Regions from separate parts of the Paenibacillus sp. cl130 genome, predicted to be linked through region 1. Evidence: predicted binding sites of a transcription regulator. Region 1 holds the regulator's gene; each other region holds the start of a gene.

Region 1 (3,290 bases):
TTTGCGCAAGGGCGACAAGCTGATGCTGGACGTCAAGGAAGAACATGACGATTATGCGGCAGATAGCCTTATTACAGATATCACGGGTCTGCTCAAGGATTTGGCGGGAATCCGAGAAAATTTGCGCTTTTTTATCCGACTCGATGATGAAACAACCGTATACTGGCTCGAAGCGAGTGGGCAATTCCGTAGTAAATCATTGCAATTTTATGCGGTGCCCGTCGATGTGAGCCGCCAGTTGAAAGAAATGTTTTTTGACAAAAAAAGAAGCATTATTCTGACGTCTGCTACCTTATCGGTAGATAAGTCGTTTCAGTACATGATCGATCAGCTCGGCTTGCAGGAGGCCGCAGATCAAGAGCGGCTGATGACTTCGCAGCTCCCGTCACCCTTTAATTACAGGGATCAGGTGTTGCTGGTCATTCCACGGGATTTCCCAAGCGTGAAGGGCAGTGTAGGAGATGCACACTTTGTAGATATGCTCGTTAGCTCTCTAGGAGCGACTGCTCAGGCGACGCGGGGGAGAATGCTCGTTCTGTTTACTTCCTATCGGATGCTCCGGCAAGTGTATGAGCCGCTCAAAGAGGCCTTAGCATCCAGCGAAATTACTGTGCTGGGACAAGGTGTGGACAGTGGGAGTCGCAGCAAGCTAACCCGCCGTTTTCAGGAAGCCAAAGCTTCTGTATTGCTGGGAACCAGCAGCTTCTGGGAAGGCGTCGATATTCCAGGAAAGGCTCTGACTTGTCTGGCCATTGTTCGCTTGCCGTTTCAACCGCCGAATCACCCGTTGCTGGAGGCAAAAAGCGAGCTGCTTCAGCAGCAGAAGAAGAATCCATTTATGAAGCTGTCTGTACCACAAGCGGTCATTCGCTTCAAACAGGGATTTGGTCGGTTAGTACGTACAGCGAGCGACCACGGGGTCGTTATCGTTTACGATACGCGTGTGATCGAATCCTATTACGGAAAGCACTTTTTGTACTCGTTACCGGGACCAAAAATGGAGCATATGCCATCGGAGCAAATGGTGCCCCGCATCGCCGAATGGCTCCAATCCGCCCCGGAGACAGAGGCATAACGGACGGACACTAAGTATGTTCGTTACAATTAGGGGGAGCAAGTATGAAATCAGATAAAATTTCAGAGGCTGTCGTACGGAGGTTACCCGTATATTTACGTTATCTGAATGCACTTCACAAACGGGAGGTGGCTACGGTCTCTTCTCAAGAGTTGGGACAGAGGCTAGATTTGAACCCGGCCCAAATCCGTAAAGATCTCGCCTATTTTGGAGATTTTGGTCGGAAGGGTATCGGTTATGATGTTTCTTATTTAATTGAGAAAATACGCCATATCCTGAAAATCGACCAGCAAATTAATGTCGTATTGGTCGGTGCGGGTAATCTGGGGCAAGCCCTTTCGAATTATAACGCTTATTTAAAAGACAATATGAAGATTGTAGCAGTATTTGATGCGTTTCCAGATAAGGTAGGGACCAAGATCAATACATTGGTCGTTCAACCGATGGATGAACTGGAAGCCACTGTGAGAGAAAAAAACATTCGAATCGGGATTATTACCGTACCTGATTTTGAAGCACAGCACGTGGCTGACAGGCTTATTGAGAGCGGAATTGGAGCGATTCTGAACTTTGCACCGACTACTCTCAAGGCACCGGCCAACATTCGGATTCATGCCACAGACTTTACAACTGATTTGCTTAGCCTCGCTTATTATTTGGAGGACGGAAAGGAAGAAACACAATATGACAGTGAATAAATGGATGATTAAAAACGGCTCTTTTGCCGTAAATGGATCAGAAGCTGGGGTAGTCCATGGTTTTATGATTGTGGAGGATAGCCGTATTACTTATATTGGCGAAACTTTGCCTGCGGGTGAGGAAGAGACGGAAGCGATCGATGGTAAGGGGCTATTGTTTTTACCTGGTCTGATTAATACTCATGGTCATGCGGCGATGTCTCTGCTGCGTGGGCATGGAGATGACTTGGCACTTCAAGTATGGCTTCAGGAGAAAATGTGGCCTATGGAAGCCAAGTTTACATCTACGGACGTGTACTGGGGTACGTCCTTGTCTGTGCTGGAAATGCTGAAAGGTGGAACAACGACCTTCCTGGATATGTACGATCATATGGATGAGGTGGCTCGTGTAGCTGAAGAGTCAGGTATTCGTGCAAGTCTGATGCGTGGAGCAATTGGACTATGCTCGGAAGAAGAACAGCGAATCAAGCTGGCTGAGGCCGTGACTTTTGCGCGTAACTGGCATGGTAAAGCAGACGGGCGTATTACAACGATGATGTCTCCGCACGCGCCATACACATGTCCACCTGCGTTTATTGAAAAATTCGTACAAGCTGCGCATGATCTGGACTTGCCACTGCATACGCACATGTCTGAGACGATCGCCGAAGTGGAGCAAAACGTACGCGACTACGGTTTGCGTCCAGTTGCACACTTAGATAAGCTTGGCTTTTTCTCCCGTCCTTCGCTTGTTGCCCATGGCGTTCATTTGAACGACGAAGAAATAGCTTTACTGGCTGAACGTGGTGTAGCGGTTTCGCATAATCCTGGTAGCAACTTGAAGCTGGCAAGTGGTGTGGCCAGAGTGCCTGAATTGCTGCGTGCAGGGGTTACTGTTTCTCTCGGAACGGATGGTCCTGCCAGCAATAATAACCTGGATATGTTCGAGGAAATGCGTCTGGCGGCACTTATTCACAAGGGTGTATCCGGTGACCCTACGGCAGTTCCTGCAAGTGAAGCGCTGCGTCTTGCAACAGAATACGGTGCAAAGTCGATTGGTTTAAAAGAAGTAGGAGCGTTGGCAGCGGGCAACAAGGCTGACTTTATCGCGTTGGATCTGAATCAGGCACATTTCTTGCCGCGTACAGATCTTATTTCCCATGCGGTATACTCTGCAAGCGCCAAGGACGTGGCTCATGTGTGGGTAGACGGTCGCCAGGTTGTGAAAAACGGCGAATGCCTGACTATGGACGAGGAACGTATCAAACATGAGGCACAAGCCGCCTTTGAAGGGCTGCTGTCGCGCTAATTTAGGTGTCACATCCCCTTAGAGAGGAAGCACGGGTTTGAAAAATAAGAAAAAGTGGATAGCGGTCGCCATTTTGGCCGTGATACTGATCCTGATCAGCATTTTCTGGTATTATTCCTATGTTACTCAAGACCAGGTGGCTGAGGAAAATGCCGCTATCATTAAGGCCAAGCAATCAGGTGGTCTGGTTAGCACGACTCAAACATGGAAGTCTGTGTGGGATCAGGTA
Region 2 (3,290 bases), on a different contig from region 1:
CCTGCCGATATTCTTCGGCACAGGATTTGCCGGATTCGTAATTGCCATTATCGTAGCTTATATATTCACAGCCATTACCACGTATTTCTTTGGATTTAATGATTCCATGGAAACAGAAATGATTGCAGTCCATGAAGAGAAGAAAGAAGCTGCAACCCCAGCTCCTGCGCTAACGAACGAGAATATTTCCAGCCCGCTGACGGGTACTGTCAAACCGTTATCCGAGATATCTGATGAAGTGTTCTCTACTGGAGCCATGGGTAAAGGCGTTGCTATTGTGCCTGAGGATGGCAAACTGCTCTCTCCATTCAACGGAACTATAGCTAATGCCTTCCGTACAGGCCATGCGATTGGTATTGTATCGGATGGAGGAACGGAGATCTTGGTTCACATCGGTATGGACACCGTCAAGTTGAAAGGACAGCATTTTAAAACGCATATCTCAGAAGGGGATCGGGTTACCAAAGGTCAACTGCTGGTCGAGTTTGATATTGGAGCAATTAAAGCTCTGGGCTATGACATGACTACACCGATTATTGTGACGAATACAGCCGAATACTCTGACGTTAAGGTGCTGGGAAATAACCGAGTGTACACAGGAGATTCATTGCTGGAGGTCAAGCTATGAAGACTACGGAAAGACTAAATCAAATCAATGCACCTTTGGTCATTTATGAGGTAATGAGCGAAGCATTCCGCCCGTATGGAAGGCTGCTGCCTCATTTTAATACCACAGAGCTTATCAAGTATGCAAAAGAAACGACCAGCGTACCCGATCAGGGAAACCATTATGTACCTTCGGTCGCAGAACTCGAAGACTTCGGTGTAATTCACCGGATTCAAGATGAGGTGTACGGCCAACTTCCAATTCAGGCTGGTTTTTGCGCAGGTCAGAATACGGGTCTGACCGGGCTGGAATATCATCAGGGCAGCGAGGTGGTGATTGCCGCTACAGACTGTATTCATCTTGTCGGCAGAGTACAGGACATTGAGGACAATTCCTATGACAGTGCAAATGTTCAGGTGTTTTTTCAGCCTAAAAACACGGTTGTCGAGATATATTCAACGACACTTCATTATGCTCCCTGTAAAGTTGACAGTGAAGGATATTTGACGATTGTGATCCTTCCGGCAGGAACGAATATGCCACTTGAAGCGGGAGAAGGTAGCCGGGGGAACCTACTGCTGACTAAGAAAAATAAATTTCTTATGGTTCATAGTACACAGATGGAAAAAATCGCGGCTGGCGTCCATCCCGGGCTGCACGGGAAGTTGCTGAATATTTCTCCCATTTGAGTCAAAGTCCATCATTCATAAATTAAACTAAGGGACCAGCTAGCTGGTCCTTTTTTTTAACTCAATTTCAGCTGCTTACCTTTATCCCTTGAAGCAGAATAGGGAAATCCCTAAATATTTTTAATTTGAACTACATTGTGATTCTAATCACATATAGCTCTATCTGCTGCATTAAAATAGAAGCATAAGCAATATTCATAGGAACGTAGGAGATGTCGTCGGATAGGAAGCATCGTCGAATGAATGGAGGAACCGGTATATGATAAACAGTAAACAAAAACTTGTGGTTATAGGGAACGGGATGGCTGGTATCAATACGGTCGAACAAATTTTGAAATTAACGGATAAGTATGAAATTACGGTCCTGGGAAATGAGCCGCATCCGAACTATAACAGGATCATGCTCTCTTATGTGTTGGAAGGTAGTAAAACGATTGATGATATCATACTGAACGATTTGCAATGGTACGCGGATCAAGGGATTACTTTATATACAGGAAAAATGGTGAAAAGCATTGACGGTGAGAACAAGAAGATTCGCACCGAAGACGGACTGGAAATTGATTACGATGTAGCTTTGGTAGCTACTGGTTCACAATCATTTATTCTGCCTATTCCGGGTAAAGAATTACCGGGTGTCATCGGTTTCAGAGATATCGCCGATTGCTCGGCAATGCTTGAGGCAGCAAAGACCTTTAAAAAGGCAGCTGTCATTGGTGGAGGCCTATTGGGGCTGGAAGCAGCTAAAGGCTTGGTCAACCTGGGTATGGATGTTACGGTCGTTCATTTAATGGAGGATTTGATGGAACGCCAGCTGGACCGGGAAGCCTCTGCGATGCTGAAAACAGAACTAGAACGCCAGGGAATCAAGTTTGCTATGCAAATGCAAACTGCGGAGGTGTACGGTCAAGATCGGGTACAAGGACTGCGGTTTTCAGACGGAAGCGAGCTGGAAGCGGATTTGGTCGTTATGGCCGTCGGGATCAAACCTAATATTCAGGTGGCTGTGCAAAGTGGTATGGAAACGAACCGTGGTATTGTAGTCGATGATTTGATGAGAACCTCCGTGCCGGATGTATATGCTGTAGGGGAATGTGTTGAACACCGCGGAACCTGTTACGGCTTGGTAGCTCCGCTGTTTGAACAGGGGAGTGTAATTGCCAAACATTTGGCAGGTGCGGATACTGAAGGTTATATGGGATCGGTGGTTTCCACCAAGCTCAAAATTTCAGGGGTGGATGTTTTCTCAGCTGGCGAATTCATAACCCAGCCTGAACATACGGTGATTGTGGCAAAGGATGAGTGGAAGCGCACATACAAAAAAGTGCTGCTTCGTGAAAATAAGATTGTTGGAACTGTACTGTTTGGCGATGTGAGCGAATCTGCTAGCCTTCAAAAATATGTGCGTCAGCAAACATTGATGACAGATGAGATATATGGACAGATCATGGGTACTGGATGCAGCAAGGACGGGGCGAAATCATTATCCGCTGAAACGATGGCTGATGACGAAATTGTCTGTGGCTGTAACGGTGTAACCAAAAAGACGATTGTGGATGCGATTAATGATAATGGACTGACCACAGTCGATGAAATTAAGGCATGTACCGGAGCAACGCGTTCCTGTGGAGGGTGTAAGCCGGTTGTAGAGCAAATTCTGCAGTACGTTCTTGGAGACAGCTTCAAGACGTCAGCCAAGCAAGGAATATGTGGCTGCACAACTTTGAGTCGGGACGAGATTGTGGAAGCGATCAAAACCAAAGGGCTGACAACAACGCGTGAAGTTATGAATGTACTGGGTTGGCATAATGATGAAGGATGCTCCAAATGTCGGCCAGCGCTGAATTACTATCTGGGAATGATTAACCCGGATACCTATGAAAATGAGGGAGATTCCCGTTTTGTAAATGAGCGATTGCACGCGAACATTCAAAAGGATGGAACGTTTACAGTTGTTCCTAGAATGTACGGTGGTGTAACGACCCCAGAAGATT
Region 3 (3,290 bases), 160 kb from region 1:
TTCCTTCGTTGACACTCGGTTGCGGTTCGTACGGTCGTAACTCGACTTCGTCGAACGTATCGGCAGTCAATTTGATTAATGTGAAAAGGGTGGCGAAACGGACGGTGAATATGCAATGGTTCAAAGTACCTTCCAAAATCTATTTTGAAAAAAATTCGACACAGTATCTTGCTAAAATGCCTGATATCACACGTGTAGCCATTATCACGGACCCTATGATGGTAAAACTGGGATATGTGGATCGTGTTATTCATTATCTGCATCAACGCCAAACACCGGTAGCTATCGAAGTGTTCTCTGAAGTAGAGCCAGATCCATCGACAGTTACGGTAGAACGTGGTACAGAAATGATGAGACGTTTCCAACCGGATTGCATCATCGCACTGGGCGGCGGTTCGCCAATGGATGCGGCTAAAGGCATGTGGATGTTCTATGAATATCCAGATACTGATTTCAATAACTTAAAACAAAAATTCATGGATATCCGTAAACGGATTTACAAGTACCCACGTCTGGGCCAAAAAGCACAATTTGTAGCTATCCCTACAACCTCGGGTACAGGTTCCGAAGTTACATCGTTTGCAGTAATTACGGACAAAAACCTGGGTAACACGAAGTACCCGCTGGCTGACTATGAGTTGACTCCTGATGTGGCAATTATTGACCCAGTGTTTGTATATTCGCTGCCTAAAACAGCTGTAGCGGACACAGGTATGGACGTTCTGACACATGCTATCGAGGCTTACGTGTCCGTAATGGCTAATGATTACACAGATGGTCTGGCAATTAAAGCCATTCAATTGGTATTCCAATACCTAGAACAATCGGCTCTGATCGGTGATAAGCTGGCTCGTGAAAAAATGCATAATGCTTCCACACTTGCTGGTATGGCGTTTGCTAATGCATTCTTGGGTATTAACCACAGTCTTGCACATAAATGGGGTGGACAATACCATACAGCGCATGGCCGCACGAATGCCATTTTGCTGCCGCACGTTATTCGCTATAATGCGAAAAAACCGACAAAATTTGCTTCGTTCCCTAAATATTCGCACTTTGTTGCGGATGAGCGTTATGCAGAAATCGCGCGCATACTGGGACTGCCTGCACGCACCACCGAAGAAGGGGTTAACAGCTTGATCGAAGCAATCCGTAAGATGAACAAAACACTCGGTATCGAGGAATCGTTCCAACAAATCGGTTTCGATGCGAAGGATTTCGAATCACGTGTAGACTATCTGGCTGACCGCGCATTTGAAGATCAATGTACAACTGCGAATCCGAAGTTGCCACTGGTTACGGAGTTGGCTGATGTCTATCGCAATGCCTTCTACGGACGTTTTGACCAATAATATAATAGGTACGAAGAGGCTTGTGAAAAAGCATTTTCTCGTTCAATACCGATGCAGGCTCTCTATATAGAGGGCCTGTTGGTTTGGGAAGGGAGGTGAACGGCAAGGCTAAGGATATAGGCGCGAAGCTAGGGAAAATAAAGTGATAAAAATCACTCATGTTGTGATTTTTATCACATACTACACTCTATCATTATTCTACAATAAGGGTGTAAGAAAGGTCCCGACACTGAGCGTAAGGCATCGGTGAACAGGCCGGGCTCAAGAAATAGCTTTATCGTGAAAAAAATCACAAGTCCGGAAGACCAAACAATTTGGAGGGATTTACATGTCGGTGATTGAGAGAGAATTACAAGAGCAACAATCTGGCTGGAGAGGTTTTAAAAAAGGCAAATGGACTAAAGAAGTCAACGTCAACGATTTTATTGAAACCAATATCTTACCTTATGTTGGCAATGAAGAATTTTTGGTTGGTCCTACCGCCAACACAACTGCACTGTGGGATATTGTATCCGATCTTACCAAAAAAGAGCTGGCAAACGGCGGCGTGCTTGATGTAGACGTGAATACGCCATCCACTATTATTTCACATAAGCCGGGTTATCTGGACCGGGATAAAGAGCAAATTGTCGGTGTACAAACAGATGCTCCATTCAAACGCTCTTTGCAGCCGTTTGGTGGAATTCGGATGATGATCGACGCTTGCAAAGCCTATGGTTTTGAAGTACCAGAAAGTATCATTGATATCTTCACTCATATTCGTAAAACTCACAACCAAGGTGTATTTGACGCTTATACAGATGAAATGAGAGCAGCTCGTAAAGCTGGTATCATTACTGGTCTGCCAGATGCATACGGTCGTGGTCGTATTATCGGTGACTATCGTCGTGTAGCTTTGTATGGTGCAGACTTCTTGATCCAAGATAAAAAACTGCAACTGAAAAGCCTTGAAGTTGATTCCATGGAAGAAGATGTAATTCGTCTGCGTGAGGAAATTTCCGAACAAATTCGTGCTTTGAATGAACTGAAACAAATGGCTGCTGAACACGGTTTTGATATCTCAAAACCTGCTAACAATGCGAAAGAAGCTTTCCAATGGGTATATTTTGGATATCTTGCAGCAATCAAAGAACAAAATGGTGCAGCAATGTCCTTAGGACGTGTATCTTCCTTCCTTGATATTTACTCTCAACGTGATATGGAAGAGGGTACAATGACAGAAGAACAAGCTCAAGAACTGGTCGATCATTTTGTTATGAAATTGCGTATTGTTAAGTTCTTGCGCACACCTGACTATAATGAACTGTTCAGTGGAGATCCAACTTGGGTTACTGAGTCCATTGGTGGTATGTCCGTAACTGGAGAAACTCGGGTAACTAAAAACAGCTTCCGTTTCCTGCACACCCTCTACAATCTGGGACCTGCACCGGAGCCGAATCTGACTGTACTGTGGTCGGAAAAATTGCCTGAAGGCTTCAAAAAATATTGTGCGAAAGTTTCTATTGAAACTAGCTCCATTCAGTACGAGAATGACGATCTGATGCGTCCGATTTATGGAGACGATTATGGTATTGCTTGTTGTGTATCGGCAATGAAAATCGGTAAACAAATGCAATTCTTTGGTGCTCGTGCCAACTTGGCTAAAGCTCTGCTGTATGCAATTAACGGTGGTAAAGATGAAAAATCTGGCGTCCAAGTAGGGCCTGAATTCCCAGCCATTACAGGCGAAGTTCTGGAATATGAAGAAGTGTTGAGCCGCTTCAAACCTATGATGGAATGGTTGGCAAAACTGTACATGAACACTTTGAATGTTATTCACTACATGCATGATAAATATAGCTACGAACGCATTGAAATGGCGTTGCATGATCGTGATATTCTCCGCACCATGGCTTGTGGTATTGCGGGTCTGTCAGTTGCTACCGACTCCTTGAGTGC

What was found. The regulator Rex, encoded in region 1, represses fermentation and respiration genes when NADH is low (regulators of the CRP and FNR family bind a similar motif). The targets are predictions, from matches to a motif close to TTGTGAAATATTTCACAA.
Region 2: a site for Rex is predicted at 1,432-1,449, ahead of nirB (nitrite reductase large subunit NirB). Genes of this name have one in related genera too.
Region 3: a site for Rex is predicted at 1,630-1,647, ahead of pflB (formate C-acetyltransferase). Genes of this name have one in related genera too.

What each region holds. Positions count from the first base shown of each region.
Region 1 covers NZ_FOYG01000002.1:137,435-140,724, reverse strand. Annotated here, with positions in the region: gene dinG (ATP-dependent DNA helicase DinG) at 1-1,075, shown strand, start outside; gene BM358_RS06965 (redox-sensing transcriptional repressor Rex) at 1,120-1,773, shown strand; gene BM358_RS06960 (amidohydrolase) at 1,760-3,061, shown strand; gene BM358_RS06955 (cell wall elongation regulator TseB-like domain-containing protein) at 3,099-3,290, shown strand, end outside.
Region 2 covers NZ_FOYG01000005.1:296,015-299,304, forward strand. Annotated here, with positions in the region: gene BM358_RS16000 (beta-glucoside-specific PTS transporter subunit IIABC) at 1-628, shown strand, start outside; gene BM358_RS16005 (DUF4867 family protein) at 625-1,296, shown strand; gene nirB (nitrite reductase large subunit NirB) at 1,556-3,290, shown strand, end outside.
Region 3 covers NZ_FOYG01000002.1:295,106-298,395, reverse strand. Annotated here, with positions in the region: gene adhE (bifunctional acetaldehyde-CoA/alcohol dehydrogenase) at 1-1,352, shown strand, start outside; gene pflB (formate C-acetyltransferase) at 1,681-3,290, shown strand, end outside.